DNA from 2 places in the Oceanobacillus sp. FSL K6-3682 genome. Region 2 is predicted to be linked to the other one. Evidence: a T-box and tRNA genes for the amino acid it is inferred to sense, from the RefSeq annotation. Region 2 holds a T-box; the other holds one or more tRNA genes.
The links. A T-box is a leader RNA that pairs with one kind of tRNA and senses whether it is charged. The one in region 2 lies ahead of argS (arginine--tRNA ligase), so its partner is inferred to be a tRNA-Arg.

Region 1 (4,436 bases), 1.3 Mb from region 2:
GCTCCTTAGCTTCTTTAAGCTCTGTTGCAAAATTGCCATATAAGTATGCGATGGATGGTATCTCCAACACATTCTCCATCGTACCGAAAGCATTAGGTAAAGATGAAGAAACAAGAACAACAAACTTAGCCGGCATTCTTGACGGTTACGCAGAAAAACAGGGGCATCATCTAAACATCAATGTATTTGACCGTGAAACCTTATTAGATGCGATGGAGCACCCGGAAGAATATCCGCAGCTGACCATTCGTGTCTCCGGATATGCGGTAAACTTTATTAAACTGACAAGAGAGCAACAAATTGATGTGATAAATCGGACCTTCCATGAAAGCCTGTAAGGTCCTGTAAGAAAATGATTATCAAGCGCTCATAAAATTATCAGAGCGCTTGATGAAGAATTATTTTAAGCAATAAAGCGGGGAGGAAGAGTATCATGAAAGAAGGAAGAATTCACTCAATCGAAACGTGTGGAACGGTAGATGGGCCGGGGCTGCGGTACGTTATATTTACCCAGGGCTGCCTATTACGCTGCAAATTTTGTCACAATCCCGATACTTGGAAAATGGGGGCAGGAAAGAAAATGTCTGTACAAGAGCTTGTAAAAGACATTAAGGATTATCTTCCATTTTTCCAGGCTACGAATGGAGGAGTGACTGTAAGCGGCGGAGAGCCTTTGCTTCAGGTTGAATTTTTACTCGAACTATTTACCGAACTGAAAAAATTAGGCGTACACACAACCATTGATACTTCTGCCGGGTGCTTTAACCGCTCTCCTCACTTTATAGAGAATTTAGATAAAGTACTAGAATTAACCGATTTAGTATTATTAGATTTAAAGCATATTAATTCTGTAGAGCACAAAGAACTCACAGGTCTTTCAAATGAACACATTCTGGATATGGCCAATTATTTAGACCAAAAAAACGTTCCCGTCTGGATCCGGCACGTACTGGTACCTGGCGGCAGTGATAACGATGAATACTTGCAAGAACTATCAGACTTTATTGCTACATTAAATAATGTCGAAAAAATAGAAGTCTTGCCTTATCATAAATTAGGTGTTTATAAATGGGAAAATCTTGGATTAGATTATCCGCTCGAGGGTGTGGAGCCACCGACAGAGGATCGCGTGAAAAATGCGGAGGATATTTTGAATCGGGTGAAAGTGATATAGCAGCGGGAACTTCCTTGCTCGATATTGCTCTTTATATAGATGAAAGGAGCCGTTCACAAAAAAAGCGGCTCCTTTCACTATATATTTTTTTATAAATCAATACCTTATCGATGCTGCAGCCAAAAAAATTGCTAAAATAGAAATTAATCTTTTAAGAAATAAATTTCTATCTCTAAATCCTCTCCTGCCGCGTTTCCCTCGTTATCTAGTGGTGCATCCATCAGCAGGGTTGCTTGTTCAACTTCTTGTGCAGTGGATTCTTCTAAAATAAATGGGAATTGACGTAGGAAAGGTGCTCCTTCTTGACTACGGGTACATTTTAACATTTCCATCTCTCTTTCATCATTAGCTTCTTTATATCTTATAAAATTCGCCTATAGTATGTAAGCGTGTTGGATGTTCTGTAATTAGATCAGACTCTTCTTTCTTTTCACTGCAACTTACCAGAATAAACGGTATAGAAAAAATACAAAATAGTAAAGGTAAAAATCGCATAAAATGTCTCCTTTCTAAATTATTTATAGTTAATAACGCAATAAAATTTAAAACGCCATCCTTCTAAACTCTTGTTATAAGACAAACAAGAAAACGAAAAATGACGTTTAATGGTTTATTTAAATTTTAAGTACAAACCTTTTCCAAAAATAATGCAACTGGAAATCTCCGATGTTTCCAGTTGCTTTTTCACACACACACTATTACTTACGCCCCAGGCAGGATTCGAACCTGCGGCACACGGTTTAGGAAACCGATGCTCTATCCCCTGAGCTACTGGGGCTATTGGTATAATCAAGCGATTGTATTCGCCTAATTATATTTCATTGTCCGCCCTTCAAAAAATAAACGAACAATCGTATTATACTAAACCTTATCTATTTTGAAAAGCAGGTTGTTTCGTTCATTTACCTGCTTTCTGTAAACTTGTGCGATAAGGGATAGACAGGACATGAAGAATCATTAATAAACAGCCTACCAGAATAATTCCGGCAGAAGAAAGTTTTAATAGAATTGCCAGCCCTAAAAAAATGGGAATTGCTAATAAAGGGAGCCAGCCGCCTTTTTTACTTGCATCATAAAAATTTTCTTTACCGCAATGCGGACAGATCATTTTAATCTTAAATACCTGTTTAAAGGTCTGCCCATAACTCCATCTCTTCCCGCAATAGCTGCAGTCCGGTGTATGCATATACTTCCCCTCTTCTCTTCAAAGTTATTTCTGTGCATTTGTTATTTCGATAGAACGCTCTCTCGCTCCATTTACACATGCTTTAACAGCCTTATCAAATTCATTCGCCATTAACTGATTTAAGCCAGCCTCTGTTGTTCCGGACGGACTGGTAATATTAATGCGCAGCTGTTCTGGATTTTCTCCGGATGATTCAAGCATTTTCCCTGCACCAATAACGGTCTGTGTTAACAATTCTAATGCTGTCTCCTGGTCCAGTCCTGCCTCTACCGCTGCCTTCTCCATTGATTCTACCATATAATAGAAAAACGCCGGACCGCTTCCAGCAATAGCTGTAATTGTGTGCATATCCCTCTCATCGACAATTTTTGTTGTGCCTACTGTCTGGAAAAGCTCTTCTGCCAGATAAAGCTGACTAAGCTGGACGTAAGATCCCTTGGAAATAGCAGTAGCTGACTGGCCGATTAATGCAGATGTATTTGGCATCGTCCGAATAACAGGAATACCTTCTCCAAGCATTTTTTCCATCTGTTCGATGGATAACCCTGCGATCACAGAAATAACCACGTGATGCGGCTTTATATGATCTTTAAGCCAATTTAAATAGTTACCCGCATCCTTAGGCTTCATAGCCAAAATAATAATATTTGCTTCCTGAATCATTTCTTCCTTATTCCGATTACATTGCACCCCATATTTTTCGGAAAGTAAATCTAGACGTGTATTATCACTGCGATTGGTAACAAGTACCTGTTCATTAGAAACAATATTGCTTCTCGTTATTCCGGCAATAATCGCCTCTGCTAAATTTCCTGCTCCAAAAAATGCAATTGTCTTATCCATGTATTTTCCTCCTGTAGTTATCTTGATTCATTTGATATATATCATCTGTACCTTGCTGACAATAAAAAAACTGATTACACATCCTATATAAAGGACGGAATCAGTATTATTTCCGCGGTACCACCTTTTTTGATAAAAGCTTATCCACTCTCTTTGATAATGCAGCATGCTGCAGTCAGCATCCGCCAACTTACTCACGGATAGGTTCATAAAGGCATTTACAGAAATCTCACAGCCACAGGATTTCCTCTCTTTCGTAAATGCACATAAATTACTGGTCCGTTCAACGTATTTTTTATTATGTTGAATTGTACTATAAGGGCTTGTCACGCTTTTGTCAAGAGTACATCTGCAAGGACAAAATAAGACACCTTATAATCTGATATAAAAAACAATTTTTGCTATACTTATATTGTATCTGAATGAAAGCCAGAAAGGAATTTTATCAATGGATGAATCAAAACAAATAAACCAGTTAACAGCTGTACGAAAAGAACTTACACGTTTTATGCTCAGCTACAAATTTGGACTGGATGAAATAAATACAAAGCTTAACATCCTTCAGGAAGAATTTGAGCATATTCATGATTACAATCCGATTGAACATTTAAAATCACGCATTAAATCACCTGAAAGTATTTTACAAAAATGCCAGCGCAAAAATATTCCAATTACGCAAGGGTCGATTAAGAACTATATCAAGGATATTGCAGGGATCCGTATTGTCTGCTCCTTTATCTCTGATATTTATAAAATCAGTGAAATGATACAAGGTCAGCAGGATATAAAAGTTATTGAAATAAAAGATTATATTAAGAATCCAAAACCAAATGGATACAAAAGCCTTCATTTGATTTTATCGATTCCTGTCTTTTTCTCTGACCGTCAGGAAGAGGTATTTATCGAAATACAGATTCGCACTGTTGCCATGGATTTCTGGGCGAGCTTAGAGCATAAAATTTATTATAAATATGATGGAGAAGTACCGGAACACCTGGTGGCAGAATTAACAACCAGCGCAAATATTGCAAATCAGCTAGATGAGAAGATGGAGTTTCTTCATTCGGAAATGAACGAGGCTAAAGAAGATAAACATGCAGAGAGCAAGCTCAACTTTCTGCCGCTGGATAACAAACGCTTTCCGCTGCCAAAGCAGTTATTGGAATCATTGATGGAGAGAAGAGATAAAGAGTAAATCTATGTAGGAATATATCAGAAAACCCGCAGCTCGAA
Region 2 (4,436 bases):
ATAAGAAAATCGAATGAAGAAGTCCGGAAAAGCTCCCTATTTTATAGGGGAGGCTTCGGACTTTTTTCATTCCATTATTTTTCTTCATTCTCCTTATACTGCTGTTCCATCGCTTTAGCTATTTCCTCCATATAAGCTTCTTCCTCTTTTGACCAGAAAGTCGGAGCTACAAAATTATCCGCTTCAGCAGATTCCAATTGTTCTTCCCATTTATCGATATTTTCTACAATAACATCCTCAGGGACGATTTTTATAAATAAATCATTAATATTTAGAAATACCTGTTGCGCTTCTTGCGCATGCGGAGGAACGTTTTCCCGCATCAGCCTTTTTACTTCAGCCAGAATAGAAAGCCATTCTCTATCTAATTTTTCACGCTCTTTCTTTGGTATATCCGTAAAAAGCGATGCAAAATCATCGGGAAAATGCTCCTTCATCCATGCCTTTTGCTCCTCTTCAAATTCCATCCCGTGGAGCAGAGAGGCGAGCACCGTCCAATCTAATGAAAAGTCATCATCTAAAAGCTCTTGTACATGATCAATAGCTGCGATGGCCCGGTTTAATTCCTCGCGCTTATGCACCAGCACCTTTCTTTGAACAGGGAGGGAGTCTGCAAAATTTTCTAAAGTGATTTCTTCTTTATCCAGCATTTCTTTGATTTCCTGAAGTGAATATCCAATAAATTTTAATGACTGGATACGTTGTAAGGTGGCGAGTTCTTCCAAGCTGTATAAACGATGACCGTTTTCATTTCTTTTGCTTGGATAAAGAATCCCAAGTTCTTCATAGAAACGCAGCGTTCGTGTTGAAAATCCGGTTTTTGCTCCAAATTCTCCGATGGTATACATTTCATATCAGCTCCTTTATATCTAAGTATAAAGCTTTCCGTTATGTGAAGTGCAATGGTTTTTTACAGGTAAATAGAAATATCTTTATGTTTTTAATTTTTCCTAAATAAAAATTGTATTTCTCTCTCCACTGCAAAAAGCACTTTCAAAGCAAATAAGAAATGTAATCAGCAATAAATAGCCGGTCTGTTTACTTAAAGCTTCTCAGGAGCTTTAATACCAAGCAATTTCAACCCTTCCTTCAATACAATCGCAACAGATTTCACCAATGCCAGTCTGCTGCTTTGCTCTGCATCATCAGCTAATATTTTGACCTGACCATAATATTTATTAAAATCCTGGCTTAATTTCAAAACATATTTTGCGATAACTGATGGTTCAGCCTGCTGAAAGCTTTTTTCGATTACATTTGGAAAATCCATTAGTATTTTGATGACGGTCCAGCTGTATGAATCGGTGAGCCCACTGACAGAAAGGTTATTTTCAGCAGAAGCTTTCCGAAGAATAGAGCAGGAACGGGCGTGTGTATATTGCACATAAAGCCCTGTAGAACCTTCAAATTTCAGCATCTCATCCAGATTGAATTCAATATTATTTTGGCGTTCATTCTTTAAATCATGAAAAATAATTGCTCCGACACCGACCATTTTTGCTACTTCTTCTTTATTTTCCAGTTCCGGATTTTTAGTTTTAATATTTTGGTAAGCCAGATCAATGGCTTCTTTGATAACATCCTCCAGCAGCACAACTTTTCCTTTTCTGGTCGACATTTTCTTTCCATCTTTTAAAATAAAACCGAATGGAACATGCTTTAATGAAGCTGCCCAGTCATAGCCCATTTTCTGGAGCACAAGGAATAACTGTTCGAAATGAAGGCGCTGCTCCTGTCCGACGATATAGAAGGATTTTTCAAAATGATAGGCCCTGCTCCGGTAAATAGCTGCTGCCAAATCCCGGGTTGCATATAATGTAGCGCCATCTTTCTTTTTAATTAAGCATGGCGGCATATTCTCAGCTGCTAATTCAACTACCTCAGCTCCATCTGAAAGAGACAGGAGATCTTTGTTTTTTAATTCTTGGACAACCTTGTCCATTTTATCATTATAAAATGCTTCGCCATCATAGGAGTCAAATGCAATATCCAGCAGTTCATAAATTTTCGCAAATTCCTTCAGTGATTCTTCTCTGAACCATTTCCACAGCTGATTTGCTTCTTCATTCCCAGATTCTAATTGTTTAAACCAAAAACGGGCTTCATCCTCTAAGTGGGGATGTTTTTCCGCTTGTTCGTGAAACATCACATATAGATAAAAGAGCTCTTTAATTGGGTTCTCTCGTACTTTTTCTTCTAAACCCCATTTTTTATAAGCAGTAATAAGCTTGCCAAATTGTGTTCCCCAGTCACCAAGATGATTTATTCGAATGGCTTTATAGCCATATTTTTCTGAGATATTAGCAAGTGCATTGCCAATAACAGTAGAACGTAAATGGCCCATGGAGAAAGGTTTGGCGATGTTTGGTGATGAGAAATCTAAAGTAACTATCTTTCCAGCACCGGCTGAAGACGAACCGTAGTCTTCTTTCTCAGTATTAATACGCCGAATTACTTGTTTACTGACGACTTGTTTGTTTAAAAAACCATTTAAATAAGGTCCTTCTGCCACTGTCTTTTCTAAAAAAGGTGCATCTATTTTTGTAGATAACTCTTTGGCTATTTGCTGCGGAGCTTTTTTTAGTTTTTTTGCTAAGGTAAAGCAAGGGAACGCTAAATCGCCATGAGTATTATATTTTGGTTCCTCAATCAATGAATGAATTTCATCCACTTCCGATAACCCTTGTAAATGGGTATAAATTTCCTCTGCAAATTGCTGACGGTAATTCATGGTCTACTCCTCCAATACGATTAAATGTGAAATATAAAAACATAAAAAACCCGTCTCCATGATGTAACATAGAGACGAGTTTATTCGCGGTACCACCCTAATTGCTCCTATATATAACTAATAAAGCTTTAGACTTTAATCAGAAATAAATAAGAACCTTCTTATATTATTTTTAACGGAATAACCCGGCATATCCTACTGATTGTTCAGACAGCACCTCTGAAGTGCGTTTCATTATATTCTGTACTGTCAGGCTTCCACCATCTCCTGACTCGCTGCTGTACATGATATATAACTACTCTCTTCATCAACGGTAATATATTAATGCTATATTATACAGAGATTTTCCAAAATAACAAGTACTCATTCATAAATATTTGGAGAAGTATCGGAAGAACTCAAACAATTATTGGTTACTTGAAAACAGTTTATATGGAGTTTGAAAAAGTCTGCAAAGAAGTAATCTTATAATGAGCGGACTTTCGAATGTCAAAATTGCATAAACCTTGTCAATCATAGTTTTTAATGAAGTACATTAAGTAAGAGACTTCTCCTCTACGTTTTTTGTACGGATTATGCTAAAATGTATATCAGTTAGCTTTGTTGAAGAGAGGAGCTTCAAAATGGTATCAACCGTCTGTACAAAGGATTTACTAGATCGGTTTAATTTACAGTTAGTAGCAGGAGAAGAAGGAGTTCACCGTGAAATTATAACAAGTGATATTTCACGCCCAGGATTGGAAATGACGGGCTTTTTTGACTATTATCCAAGGGAGCGTCTACAATTAATTGGTAAGACAGAATTAGCTTACTTTTTGGGACTGAATGCTGCAGAAAGAAAGCAGCGTGCTGAAAATCTATGTACGGATGTAACTCCGGGAATTATCATTTCCCGTGGCATGGATGTACCAGAAGAATTTTTTGAAGCATCGAAGCATTCTGGCGTACCAATCATACAATCACCGCGGACAACGACGCGGGTATTGAGTCGTTTAACCAATTACTTAGAATCTAAATTTGCACCATTTACGGCGGTGCATGGTGTGTTAATAGATATTTACGGCGTCGGTGTCTTAATTATCGGACAAAGTGGTGTTGGTAAAAGTGAAACAGCACTGGAATTAGTTAAAAGAGGGCATCGTCTTGTAGCAGATGATAATGTGGAAATCCGGCAAGAGGATTATGAGAGTCTGATTGGCAATGCACCTGCACTTATTGAACATTTACTGGAAATAAGGGGCCTGGGTATTATTAATGTAATGACATTATTTGGCGCAAGCTCGATCCGCAGCCAAAAACGGATTTCGATGGTTATTCAATTGGAAAATTGGGATAATAAAAAACAGTATGACCGTTTAGGATTAGATGAAGATACGATGAAGATTATGGATGTCCATCTGCCAAAAGCAACAATACCTGTCAGACCGGGAAGAAACCTGGCTGTTATTATTGAAGTAGCTGCTATGAATTTCCGGTTGAAACGGATGGGTGTGAATACGGCAGAAGAGTTTTCAGATCGTTTAACAAAAATGATTGAACAAGGTGATTTAGAATCACAATAGGAGGTAGAATATAGATGATTGGGACAAGTGCTCCTATTGATCGTGTATTTTTAGAAATTGGTCCATTAACAATTTATTGGTATGGAATCATTATTGCTGTTGGAGCTGTATTAGCAGTTTATTTAGCTACCAGAGAAGCGGAA

Region 1: it encodes a tRNA-Arg, which carries the amino acid that the T-box ahead of argS (arginine--tRNA ligase) is inferred to sense. The anticodon was not compared.

What each region holds. Positions count from the first base shown of each region.
Region 1 covers NZ_CP150263.1:16,424-20,859, reverse strand. Annotated here, with positions in the region: gene pflB (formate C-acetyltransferase) at 1-338, shown strand, start outside; gene pflA (pyruvate formate-lyase-activating protein) at 434-1,174, shown strand; gene MHH51_RS00085 (hypothetical protein) at 1,318-1,500, opposite strand; tRNA gene MHH51_RS00080 (tRNA-Arg) at 1,880-1,952, opposite strand; gene MHH51_RS00075 (TIGR04104 family putative zinc finger protein) at 2,073-2,360, opposite strand; gene proC (pyrroline-5-carboxylate reductase) at 2,385-3,203, opposite strand; T-box leader at 3,291-3,499, opposite strand; gene MHH51_RS00065 (GTP pyrophosphokinase family protein) at 3,652-4,398, shown strand.
Region 2 covers NZ_CP150263.1:3,539,039-3,543,474, reverse strand. Annotated here, with positions in the region: gene MHH51_RS17525 (MerR family transcriptional regulator) at 75-848, opposite strand; gene argS (arginine--tRNA ligase) at 1,043-2,731, opposite strand; T-box leader at 2,799-3,051, opposite strand; gene hprK (HPr(Ser) kinase/phosphatase) at 3,355-4,293, shown strand; gene lgt (prolipoprotein diacylglyceryl transferase) at 4,308-4,436, shown strand, end outside.